4 regions of the Clostridium ljungdahlii DSM 13528 genome follow, and region 3 is predicted to be linked to each of the others. Evidence: riboswitches for the same ligand, from Rfam matches in the RefSeq annotation. Region 3 holds a riboswitch; each other region holds the start of a gene.
The links. A riboswitch is a leader RNA that binds a small molecule or an ion and turns the genes downstream of it on or off. The one in region 3 is predicted to bind thiamine pyrophosphate.
Positions count from the first base shown of each region.

Region 1 (3,218 bases), 1.0 Mb from region 3:
CCACTCAAAATAGTTTCGGGTCTTCCTCTAAATATAATATCTGGAGCAATATCATGTTCATCAAAGAAAGCCATACATAAGTTAGATATACATGTATAGGGTTCCATTAACATAAGAGAAGAATTTTTTAATTGTTCTGGAAAAATAAAATGCAATTTTGCTAAAGGAGTATCTTTGTGAACAGCTAAAACAATTTCATCTTCAGCAGCAGGAATGAAAAGAGTTTTACTATTATCTAGATTTTCTCCATACCAATAAGTTAGTGCTATATCAAAACTATTATTTTGCAATCTATGAAATAGTCGTGGTTCTTCTAGTTCTACTAAATTGATTAGAAAAGAAGGATTCTCTAATTCAAAGCGACTCATTGGAATATACAAATGAAAGTTACCAATAATAGGTAAAGAAAGTACTGTTATTTTATCTTTATATCCAGGTTGTAGTTTTTTGGACATATATTCTAAACGATAAATCTCGTCTAATGTGTGCCTAGCTTGAGGTAATAATCGTTTTCCTTCAATTGTTAATTTTACACGTCTATGTTTACGATTAAAGAGTTGAACACCTAATTCATGTTCTAATGCTTGTATTTGTTTACTAACAGAAGATTGAGTAATATTTAGCTCTAAGGCAGTTTCCATATAACTGCCAGTATCTACTACAGTTATAAAATATTTTAATTGTTCTTCTGTCATTTTACCTCACCTATTCTGCTTTTTAATTAATTATATAATAACTTGAAATTGATTACAAGTATCATTTTCACATAGGATTCTTTCACTTAATAGCTATTATATTTTTCAGAATAAAAGTCTTTTCTTTAAAATATAATAGCAGTAGGAGGTGAATTTATGTTTTGTAATATATTTAAGGTAAATGGAGAAAAACATATTGGAAAACTTATTATAAGTATTATAATTGCAGAAGGAGTCGGAGCTATTAGTGCTTTTTTAGGAATGTCTAATCAAGAAATGTACAGTCAGCTTGTTAAACCTGTGTTTTCACCACCTGGTTGGATATTCCCTATAGTGTGGATTATTTTATTTTTTCTTATGGGTACAGCTGCATATAGAATATGGATTAGAGGAAAGCAAGGAGAAGATGTTAAGAGAGCACTGGTGCTGTATGTTATTCAATTGGCATTAAATTTTATGTGGACAATTATATTTTTTAGATTTCAGTTATATGGTTTAGCTTTTCTAGAATTGATGATTTTGTTAGTATTTATTTTAATGACGACTTTTGAGTTCAGTAAAATTGATAAAACAGCAGCTTATTTAATGATACCATACATACTTTGGGTGTCATTTGCAGGTATATTAAATTATGCAATATGGATGCTAAATAAATGACATATATAATTAGGTATTACTTTGAAAATATTTAATATTTTATATATTCACTCTTGAATGTTAAAATTAATTATTTTACGTTCAGAAGTGGATTTTTGTTTTTAAAGATATGTATCAATGAATCTTACTTAGTGGGAAAAGCAGATATCCCAAATCTTTGATTTGGTGATAGTCGCTTTCGCTGTGTGCAAGCAGATATCCCAAATCTTTGATTTGATGATAGTCGCTTTCTCTTTAGAGTTTTGTTTCTCCCACTAAGTTTAGATGAATTATCTAGGGGCGTAGCTACTGTTATCTCCCACTTTGATAAAAGTGGGAGTGTTACAGTAGGTAGCCATCAGATAAAAGGATTAAACTTTGCTATAATATAACATGTGTTTAAATTTGAGACTCTTTAGCATGTTGACCAATTTTTGTTATTGTAGTAATATAAAAATTGTATATATAATGTAAAAATTAAATAGATTTAATATCCCAGGGGGGCTGGTGTTACCGGCTGAGAGTAAGAATATAATTCTTAGACCCTATACCTGATCTGGTTAATGCCAGCGTAGGAAGAGGTTTTTATGTAGTTGATAAATAAAAGGTACAAACTTCCTAAGAGGTTTGTACCTTTTATTTTAATTAATAATGTGTATGTCAGATGAAAAAGGAGAAACTTATTATGAAAACATCTATGAAATTATACGAAAGCGTAAAAGACATATGGAATTCTTACTATGAACATCCATTTGTAAAGGGAATAGGAGAGGGAAACTTAGAAATAGATAGATTCAAATTTTATATGATTCAGGATTACATATATCTTTTTGATTATGCAAAAGTGTATGCATTAGGGGTGGTAAAAGCCAGTGAAGAAAGTATAATGCAGGGGTTCTCAAAGATGGTGGACAATATATTAAATGGAGAAATGAATATTCATAGGCATTATATGAAAAAAATTGGTATTAAAAAAGAGGAAATAGAAAATGTTAAAGCTTCTATTGAAAATATTTCGTATACAAGTTATATGCTGTCTGTATCTCAAATGGGAGATTTAATGGATTTAACTACTTCTCTTTTAGCTTGTATGTGGAGTTATTATTTAATTGGTAAAAAGTTGAGTAAAATAGAGGGGTCACTGGACAACGAGTTTTACGGACAGTGGATAAAAGGATATATATCTAGTGATTATGAAAAGGAGACTAAGTGGGTGATAGATTTGTTAGATTATTTGACGGAAAATATATCGGAAAAGAAATTTAACAGGTTAAAGGAAATATTTATAAATACAAGCAAGTATGAATGTATGTTCTGGGACATGGCTTATAACAAGGGGATGTGAAATCATGCTGGAATTTAAAAATGTAAGCTTCAAATATGAGGAAGATCCTGATTTCATTATAAAAAATCTCAATTTTAATGTGGACAAAGGGGAATTTATAAGTATAGTAGGTCCTAGCGGATGTGGGAAAAGTACTGTACTTAGACTTATTTGTAAGCTGGAAAAGGCTTTTGAAGGAGATATAATTTTAAAAGATAAAAATATAAATGATTTAAAAGGTTACATAGGATACATGCCGCAAAATGATCTTCTTATACCCTGGCGAACTATACTTCAAAATGTATATCTTCCTCTTGAAGTTAAAGGTGAAAATTTGAAAGAGGCACAGGTTCAAGCAGAAAAAATGTTAAAGGATTTTGGACTTGAAAAATATAAAAATAAATACCCGAAGGATTTATCAGGAGGTATGCGGCAGAGGGCGTCTTTTGCAAGAACTCTCCTTACGGGAGCAGAAGTGCTGCTTTTGGATGAACCTTTTAGTGCATTGGATGCTATAACAAGAGTTTCTATGCAGGAATGGATCATTGATAAATGGCTAGCTT
Region 1 covers NC_014328.1:2,816,606-2,819,823, reverse strand. The annotation lists gene CLJU_RS12530 (LysR family transcriptional regulator) at 1-695, opposite strand, end outside; gene CLJU_RS12525 (TspO/MBR family protein) at 852-1,352, shown strand; TPP riboswitch at 1,819-1,926, shown strand; gene tenA (thiaminase II) at 2,017-2,676, shown strand; gene CLJU_RS12515 (ABC transporter ATP-binding protein) at 2,681-3,218, shown strand, end outside.
Region 1: it holds a riboswitch for thiamine pyrophosphate, as region 3 does, so the genes downstream of both, tenA (thiaminase II) here and thiW (energy coupling factor transporter S component ThiW) in region 3, are expected to answer to the same signal.

Region 2 (3,218 bases), 210 kb from region 3:
CTTGCTCTTTCGTGTACAAAAATTTACCGTATCCAAATTGACCATACTTGAATTTTCTTTCACTATCCTCCATTGGCAGCGTCGTTTTAGGAAATACCTGTAGTATGATATTTTTAGCTTTAGTTGTATATCTATGCGATATGACTTCAAATCCAATAGGATTCTTTAAATTTTTAGGCATTCTATCATATAACATGTCTAAAACTTTTTCATATTCCTGCTTCCAATTTTCATATATGAATACAGGTGCTATTATAAAACCTATAGGGTAACCTGCTTCAGCAAGTTTAAAAGCAGATTCTATTCTTTTTTCTATTGAAGCTGTATAATGCTCATATTGTTTTATTATCTTATCTGTATTTAAACTAAATCTTATTTCCGTATGACCATTATGATTTATGTTTAAAAATCCATCTATATCATTGTACTTTGTTACGAATCTAAATCTTGCAAGCTTTTGATCTCCAAAGTATTCTATACTCTTTTTAAGTGAATTGGTATAAGGCTCCACAGGAACTGGATCGGAGGTTGCAGCACCTTCAAATACAGTTATTTCAGGATTTCTTTCATCTATATATTTTTGAGCCTGTTTTAAGATGTCATCAACATTGACATGAACTCTCACAAAAGGTTTTTCCCCTAATTGTGTATTTAAATAGCAGTACTCACACTGTCCAATACATCCACTAACTAAGGGCATTTGATAATGTGCCGAAGGCTTACAACTTTGAAATTTCAAGCTTTTTTTTACACCCACAACTAAAGTTTTTTTACCTTCCCTGTACTTTTCATATATATCTTTTCCTGGCACAGCTGACATAATTCTATTTGAAGACAATTTTATTATCTCAACCTTGTCATCATTTTTAAATCTATTATATATCTCATTTCCCAGAGAATATTCTAGGGTACCTTTTTCAAAAATAACTCTATGTGGAACAAACATTAATTACACACCTTCCTGATATAGAGTTTCTAAACAAAACTCAACTTATACCTCAAGCAATTCATAGGATGCTCATTAAAGTATGTGAAAAAATCAATAAAAATATTCTAAATAAAATCATCTATAATTCCAAGTCCCAGACAAATATTTTAATATGCAGATAAAAATAGCCATAATGCTTGTACAACATTATGGCTATTTTAAACCATTTTTATTCTGGAACAATCATAACTAAAACCTGTGAATTTTTTAATACTTTACTTGTTACAGATCCGATCATTCTAGCCAAACCCTTTTTATTAGATTTAGTCATAATTATCATATCAAATTCATCACAATTTGCCTTTTTCAGTATTTCATCTGCTACACGTCCAAAAACACAATATTTTTCAGGTTTATATTCTTGAATCTTTCTTTCAGCTCTATCTAAGATGTTTTCACCTTTTTTCCTTGCCATATCTACCATGCTATTTGATACACCCGTTTCATTTACTATAACTATTTCAGATACATACATAAGAGTTAACTGTACTTCATCTCTGGAAAACAATTTTTTTAAACAGTCAAGTGAATGCATACTTCTCTCTGTTTCATCTAATGGGACTAAAATTCTTTTCTTTTCCATATCAACACATCCTATCATTTTTATTAATTTGTTTTGTAACAAAAATCTTCAATTAATGCCATTATATCACACGTACTGCAAAAACTTTTATTTGGCTGCTATTGCTAACACCCTCCCACATTCCATTTATGTACATATGGGGAGACTTAGTCAATGAAGTAAATATTAAAATTTCATATTGCAAATTTTTATCACTGTAGTAAAATTAATGTATAAAACTTAATACTTTTGTGGGGGTGCTGCAAGGCTGAGAAGAGATCTTTCTCTAACCCTTTGAACCTGATCCAGATAAAACTGGCGTAGGGAAGCAACTTACATATTTTTGATTTTAAAGGTATATGCTTTTCTGCATATACCTTTTATTTTGACCTGATGGCTGCCTACTGTAATACTCCCACTAAGTAAAATTCAATTGATATTAATTTTAAAGTTACTAAATTAGGGGGGTAAAAATGAAAAAGGTATTAACAATTGCAGGTTCTGACAGCTGTGGTGGAGCTGGTATACAAGCTGATTTAAAAACTATGAGTGCCCTTGGCGTATATGGTATGAGTGTCATAACTGCTGTTACAGCTCAAAATAGCATAGGAGTACAGGACGTAATGGATGTAACTCCTGAAATTGTAGAAGCACAAATAAGATCTATATTTGATGACATACAAGTAGATGCAGTAAAAATTGGTATGGTTTCAAACAGCAAAACCATATCTGTAATAAAGAGGCTTTTAATAGAATACAAAACTAAAAACATAGTAATTGATCCTGTAATGGTATCAAAAAGTGGTTACTTTCTCTTAAAACCTGAAGCACAAACAGCTATAAAAGATCTGACAAGCATTGCAGACGTCGTAACTCCAAATATTCCAGAAGCTGAAGTTCTGACAGAAATGAAAATAAAAAGTAGCAGCGACATGGAAAAAGCAGCTTTTAGCATAAAAGAGCTAGGTGCTAAAAACGTGCTTGTAAAAGGAGGCCACAGATGCAATGATGCCAACGACGTTCTTCTTTATGAAAACAAAATATTAAACATAGACGGTCATAGAATAGATACTAAAAACACTCATGGAACAGGATGTACCTTATCTTCTGCCATAGCCTCCTTCTTGGCTAAAGGTGAAAGTACTGACAAATCCGTATATCTTGCAAAGCAATATATAACTAAGGCTATAGAAAATTCCTTTTCCATAGGAAGTGGCGTTGGTCCCGTGGGACATTTCATTGAATTATATAAAAAAGCTGATGTAGATTTCAAATAAACAGATTTCTAATATAAAGGAGTATGAAAAATGGATAATTTAAACTTAGACAGTGTGTCAAAAGTATTAACACAGGTAAGAAATAAAGTACCTCTTGTAGATTGTATTACAAACAGTGTCACTATAAATGACTGTGCAAACATTCTATTATCTTATGGAGCTTCTCCTGCCATGTGTGAAGCTTATGATGAAGTTTTTGATTTTGTAAAAATATCTTCTGCCCTATATATAAATTTAGGAACCCTCACAAAAGAACAGGAAGCTGCAGTAATCCTAGCAAGTACCTCTGCAAAAATCCACAATATACCTGTAATACTTGACCCTGTAGCTTGTGCTGCTATACCAAGGAAAGCTCAAGTTATAAATAGAATTATGCAAGTTGGTAAAGTAG
Region 2 covers NC_014328.1:3,608,165-3,611,382, forward strand. The annotation lists gene splB (spore photoproduct lyase) at 1-946, opposite strand, end outside; gene CLJU_RS16280 (universal stress protein) at 1,158-1,571, opposite strand; TPP riboswitch at 1,794-1,895, shown strand; gene thiD (bifunctional hydroxymethylpyrimidine kinase/phosphomethylpyrimidine kinase) at 2,024-2,827, shown strand; gene thiM (hydroxyethylthiazole kinase) at 2,858-3,218, shown strand, end outside.
Region 2: it holds a riboswitch for thiamine pyrophosphate, as region 3 does, so the genes downstream of both, thiD (bifunctional hydroxymethylpyrimidine kinase/phosphomethylpyrimidine kinase) here and thiW (energy coupling factor transporter S component ThiW) in region 3, are expected to answer to the same signal.

Region 3 (3,218 bases):
TAAGCATGCCTGGTATACTACTTCAGAAAGTAAAAATTTAAAGAGCTTTATGAAAAATGAAATACCGTTAATTACATTCATTTCCCAGGCGCATAAAATTGTTGAGTTTCCTGTGCTGACGTTATACAGCAGTGATTGTAAAGATACCAGGGAGTCAGCTGTTTATAACTATATGCCGGTAGAATAGGGATAACGTACTTGGTTTAGGTATGTTACCCAATTATTAAAGCTTTTTTATTTTAATTCACACTTTATTTTATTTATTATAGTGTTATCAGAAATTGTAAATAAGTTATCTATAAGATTAGTTCTAAAACTTCCTATACCGGTAACATGATGAGAAAGTTCTCCGCATATTCCCATAAGTGATACAGCTAAAATAGTAGCACCAAATATATCTAAGGAAGAAATATAACTTGCTATAAGTGCAGTAACCATACACCCTGTACCTGTTACCATTGAAAGCATTTCACAACCGTTTTTTATTAAATATGTTTTGCTGCCGTTAGTTATTACATCTACTGCACCAGTAGCTGCAATAACAGAATTTGTTCTAAGGGATAGTTTTTTTACAATTTCTATATTTTCATCAAAGTTATCCTCTGTTATCTTATCACATTCCCCTGCATCTATTCCTTTTGCATTGCTTTCTATACCACAAAGTGCTCTTATTTCAGATAAATTACCTTTGATGACGTCTGGATGACACTGAGAAATAAATTTCTTTGCATAATTAAACCTCAATTTACTGCAGCCAACACCAACAAGATCAATTACTTGGGGAATTCTTTCTTTAAAAGCCGTTTTGCCTGAAATCAACATGGATTTCATTCTAACATCGGTTATATTTCCAAGGTTAACTCCAAGTGCGTTAGAAGCAGATGTAATTTCAGAAACTTCTAGAGGATGCTCGGCCATAATAGGTTTTGCCCCAATAGCAAGCATTGCATTTGCACAATCATTTATTGAAATTGGATTTGTAATATAATGAATAAGAGGTTTTTTTATTTTAACATTGCGTTTTATTTGCAATAGGTTGTTTATCAGTGTCTGTTGATTTGTCATAGACTTTTACCCCCAAGTCTTTCTGAATCTTTATAAGCATTCCATTTTTGCTTAATGTTCCTAAAAAAATAAAGGCAATTGTTCCACCAATAATTGTAGCAGTAAAGAATAAAGGAATATAAAACATAAGTGAAAGGCCTTTTTTGCCCCAGAAATATGTCATAATAGGCGATGAGACAACAGCGCCTATAATACCTGTTCCGATAACTTCACCTAAAACTGCAAAAATCAAAGTATTCTTAGATATTCTATATAAAAATCCTGCTAAAAAAGCTCCGAAAACAGCACCTGTCAAAGCTAAAGGTGGAATTCCCATAAGAAACATTCTTATAATTCCAATACAAACAGCACAAAGCAGCGCATACCAAGGTCCAAAAAAAACTGCACATGTAATATTTATAACAGAAGACATAGGACACATTCCTTCTATACGAAGAATTGGCGAAATGACAACTCCCATTGCCACCATCATTGCCAGCATAAGTTTTTTTAATAGTTTTGAGTTTCTTTCCATAATAAAGTACCTCCATAATAATATTTATTTTCTAAATTTATCACATAGGAAATAAACATCATTATTGTAGGCATAATTTTAGAGTAACCAAATAGCAATTCCCTATATGACAAATCATATTGGTCGGTCGAAGCTCAAAAGCTTCCTCTCACCTTGAAACACAAGTTCCCTCGCTATTTAGTTGTATTTTTATTATAAAGCCCCGGGCGCTCCCCCACTGCTTTTTAAATATAAAAAATGGAACATACCTTGTAAGGCACATTCCATCTACACTCATAAAACATACAAAAACAGCATAAATTAAATATTTCCTTACGTCGGCATTATCCGAATCAAGTTATAGGTCGAAGCATATACTTCCTCTCAGCATGCTTAAGCATGCTCCCTTTTTATGAAAATCATACCATATGTCTTCCATGTATGCAAATTTTTTTTATTCTATTATAGATACTTTTTAAATCCTTTAACCACATCATTGTTATATCCAATTGATTCATAAAATTTATGAGCGTCTTTTCTCTTGAAAGCTGATACTAACATGGTAAAATAGCAGTCTTTTTTCCTGGCAAAGCTTTCAATAAAAGTCATTAGAGTCTTTCCGATTCCCATTCGTCTACAATTATTTTTTACAATTACATTTTCAACGACCATAAAGGGCTTACATTCGCCGCCAAGGTCCTGGCAAATAATACCTAATAATGAGCCAACTAAAGTATTATCACTATCTTTTGCTCCAATTAATATATAGTTTTTGTTTGAATTAATTAATGTAAACTTATCCTTGAATTTTTGCAAATTTGTTTTTTTACCTAAAAGTTCCTCATATAAATTTGATAAGTCATTTAAATCATCATATGTTATTCTAGTTATAGTAACCAAATTTATTTCACTTCCCTTTTCTAATTCTAAGTTCACATCACATTATAGTTTAGAATTTTACATTTTTTATTGCTTTTACTGCTGTAAATATTGTTTAAAATGCTTTGAAATAATATCTTATATAAGAGATAACTTTTAGAAATTTTTGCCATGTATATCTGCAGGTGACTGATTTGTTTGTATGCTTTTCTTATTATGCATTCTAAAAGCAGTGAGCAGTGCTCCGAAGGCACATACAATAGTTAGAACAATATATACATATTTCATCCCATATACGAAAATATCATCTCTTCCTGTAACATAGTCTGTTATACGATAACCTATCTTAATGCTCATAAAACTATATAGGAGGCTTGTGGAAAGTATAATTCCTATAATTTGTCCTAAGTTCCTCACAAGAGAATTGACACTGCCAGCTATTCCTAGTTCATTTTTAGGAACTGTTGACATTATGAGTGAATTATTTGAAGGTTGAAACAAGGATTGTCCTAAACCTAATACCACAATATAAATTATAATCTTTGTGATAGAAGAATATTGATTTAAAAATGATAGAAATATAAAACTTATACTCATAAGCAAAAGTCCTAAAAAACTTAAAAGCTTAGATCCTATTTTGTCTGACAAGTTTCCTGAAAACGGAGAAATCACAGCCATGACCAGTGGCTGTATCATCATTATAAGACCTGTTATACTAGAGTTTAGTTTCATTGCATCTTGAAGATAAAAAGGTATTATAATTATTGAAGCATTTAGACAA
Region 3 covers NC_014328.1:3,820,871-3,824,088, reverse strand. The annotation lists gene CLJU_RS21460 (MerR family transcriptional regulator) at 1-187, shown strand, start outside; gene thiM (hydroxyethylthiazole kinase) at 235-1,032, opposite strand; gene thiW (energy coupling factor transporter S component ThiW) at 1,010-1,579, opposite strand; TPP riboswitch at 1,872-1,977, opposite strand; gene CLJU_RS17265 (GNAT family N-acetyltransferase) at 2,021-2,458, opposite strand; gene CLJU_RS17260 (MFS transporter) at 2,594-3,218, opposite strand, start outside.

Region 4 (3,218 bases), 1.8 Mb from region 3:
TGTCCATAGGGGGAAAGTAATATGGATAAAATTAAGTCTTTTTTTACAAATTTTATAGATGTAATTTTTTTTGTAACTGTAGTAATGTTTAAAATATTAGTATATGGAAAACATATGAGTTCATTTAAAAGCTCATTTATTCCAGCATTAGCTTCAGTATTTGTATTGGTATCCATTGCCTGCATTTTTAAAACCAGAGGTCGTGCTAGATTTTTGTATATATGTAATTGCATTATAAGTATATTCATAGTTAGTGACCTAATCTATTATAAATATTTTAAAGATATCATATCTGTATCTGTCTTGATAAGCGGATTTCAATTAAATGCAGTAAAATCTAGCGTGGCTAATTTACTGGACTTTAAAGATTTTTTATATCTTTTTGATATTGTATTTATAATTCCTTTTATAAATAGGTATTTGACAAGCCAAAATAGGAAGCTTTCTACAAAAGTTAGAGTATCAATGTTTTTAGTATTTATTTTAGTAGGTATTTTTATTGATTTCAAAAGCTTTTATGCTTTATCAAAAGAACAACCAAGACTTCTTACAACTATGTATAATAAAGTGTATATAGCAAAAAAATTGGGTACAGTAAATTATCACTGCCTGGATATTTATAATTGTGTTTTTGCTAATATAAATAGACTAACTCCCGTGTCTAAGGACAAGTTTCAGGCTATAGAGTATTTTATAGATAAAAGCAAGTCCAGTCATGAAAATTTAAATGGAATCGGACAAGGTAAAAACTTGATAATGATACAGGTAGAAGCACTTCAAGGATTTGTTATAAATTCTTCTGTAAATGGAAAGGAGATAACCCCGAATTTAAATAGATGGATATCGCGTTCGGAATATTTTGATAATTTTTACTATCAGGTGGCAGCTGGAGGAACTTCTGATGCGGAATTTATGACAAACAATTCACTTTATCCTGCATCAGCAGGTGCAGCTTATTTGCTTTACTCTGGCAATGAATACAATGCAATGCCGAAAAATTTTAAGAATAAAGGTTATTACACTGCAGCTTTACACGGATTCAGGGAAAGCTTTTGGAATAGAAATGTAATGTATAGAAAATTTGGTTTTGATAATTTTTATGGCGAAAAAAGTTATAAGCAAAATGAGTCTATAGGACTTGGTTTAAGTGATAAATCTTTTTTAACTCAATCTGTGGAGAAGTTAAAAAATATGAAAAGCCCATACTATGCTTTTTTAATAACTCTAACAAGTCATTTCCCTTATGATGATGTAAATAAATATGGGGACTTTGATGTAGGAGATTATAAAGGAAGTCTTATTGGAAATTACATGAAGGCAATACATTATACAGATGAACAGCTTGGAATGTTCTTAGATGAACTAGACAAAAATGGTACTTTAAAAAATTCAATAGTTGTACTATATGGAGATCATTATGCAATACCTAAAGATAAACAAGATCAGCTTTTTAACTTTTTGAAGACGGGTTCCAAATCTGATTTAGAGTGGGAAAAGCTTCAAAAGGTTCCTATGTTTATTCATTTCCCTGATGAATCTGTGAAAGGAGTAAACCATGTTTATGGGGGTCAGATGGACATATATCCTACGGTATGCAATTTATTTAAACTTAAGGAAGAAGACATGCTTGGTAAAGACCTCTTTAATCCTGAGAGCGAAAGAGTTACATTTAGAAATGGTTCTTTTATAGATAAAGATTGTTATTATTCTTCACAAGATGATATTTATTATGATGTAAATACGGGAAATAAAATTTCTAAAAGTGATAAACTTGAAAAAGAAGAAGATTACATATTGAATCAGCTTGGTTATTCAGATTATATTTTGAGACATAATTTAATTAAAAAACTAAATTTGGACAAGAACAAATAATATATTTACATTTATTTGGATAAGTGTTAGTATAAAAATGTAATTAATCTAAAATTATTTATAGTGCCAGGGGTGCCATTTGTGCTGAGAAAAGTGAAAACTTTAACCCTTTGAACCTGATTCGGGTAACGCCGACGTAGGAAAGCTACTTTAATATTGGATTCAAAGCACTGTTTTTATAATAGTGCTTTTTATTTTTGTTAAAGTATAGGGAGAGAATAAAATGTTTGTAGATGCGCATAATCATATGGATTTTTATAAAGACAATTTAAGTAATGCAATTGATAGTATAAATCACAGTAATATCAAAACTTTGGGATGTTCTATGGATTTAGAGAGTTATATATTTACAAAAAAATTAAGTGAATATAATAAAAATATAACTCCATGTTTTGGAATACATCCCTGGGAGGCGCATAAAAACTACAAGGATTTAGATAAGTTCGATGATTATGTAAAGGAATGTAAAATTATTGGAGAAATAGGACTTGACTACTATTGGGTTTTGGAGAAAGAAAAATATCCTTATATGAATCTAGTATTTGAATACTTTTTAGGTAAAGCTAAGAAATATGACAAAATAACAAATATTCATACTAAAGGAGCAGAAAAGGAGGTATTGGATTACATAAGAAAATATGATTTAAGAACACCTATAATTCATTGGTATAGTGGAGATTTGAATATATTGAAAAAGCTTTTGGAGTATGGGTGCTATTTTACAATAAGTGTTGATATAGGATATTCTAAACTTACAGATGAGATAGTAAAAATTCTTCCTCTAGGCAGAATTTTAACAGAAACTGATGGCCCTAATTCACTTGAATGGATAAATAAAAAATATGGATATCCATCTGAAGTTATAAATATTGTAAGAAAAATTTCTTTAATAAAGAATCTCCAGTTTGAAGAAGTTAGAGAAAAAATTTATGACAATTTTAATAAATTAAAATTATAGACTGAAGGTGCTTATATATGGAAAAAACAAAAAACATTCAAAGTAAAATATATCCTATAGCTACAATAATAATAGTTGTGATTATATGGCAGTTAACAATAAACTTAGCCCATGTTCCTCAGTATATTATTCCTTCTCCGCTGGATATTTTAAAAACTCTTGTATCAGATTTTCAAAATATAATGGAAAATACGGGAACCACATTGTACGAGTCTTTTATAGGTTTTTTTATATCTATAATATTTTCCTTTATATTAGCTATAATAATGGATAGTTTTGAAATTGTGAGAAAGTCAATATATCCTATTTTACTAATATCTCAAACTATTCCAACTATAGCAATTGCACCTTTGTTTATAATATGGTTTGGGTTTGGGGTACTTCCTAA
Region 4 covers NC_014328.1:968,393-971,610, forward strand. The annotation lists gene CLJU_RS04325 (LTA synthase family protein) at 22-1,872, shown strand; TPP riboswitch at 1,931-2,032, shown strand; gene CLJU_RS04330 (TatD family hydrolase) at 2,096-2,830, shown strand; gene CLJU_RS04335 (ABC transporter permease) at 2,848-3,218, shown strand, end outside.
Region 4: it holds a riboswitch for thiamine pyrophosphate, as region 3 does, so the genes downstream of both, CLJU_RS04330 (TatD family hydrolase) here and thiW (energy coupling factor transporter S component ThiW) in region 3, are expected to answer to the same signal.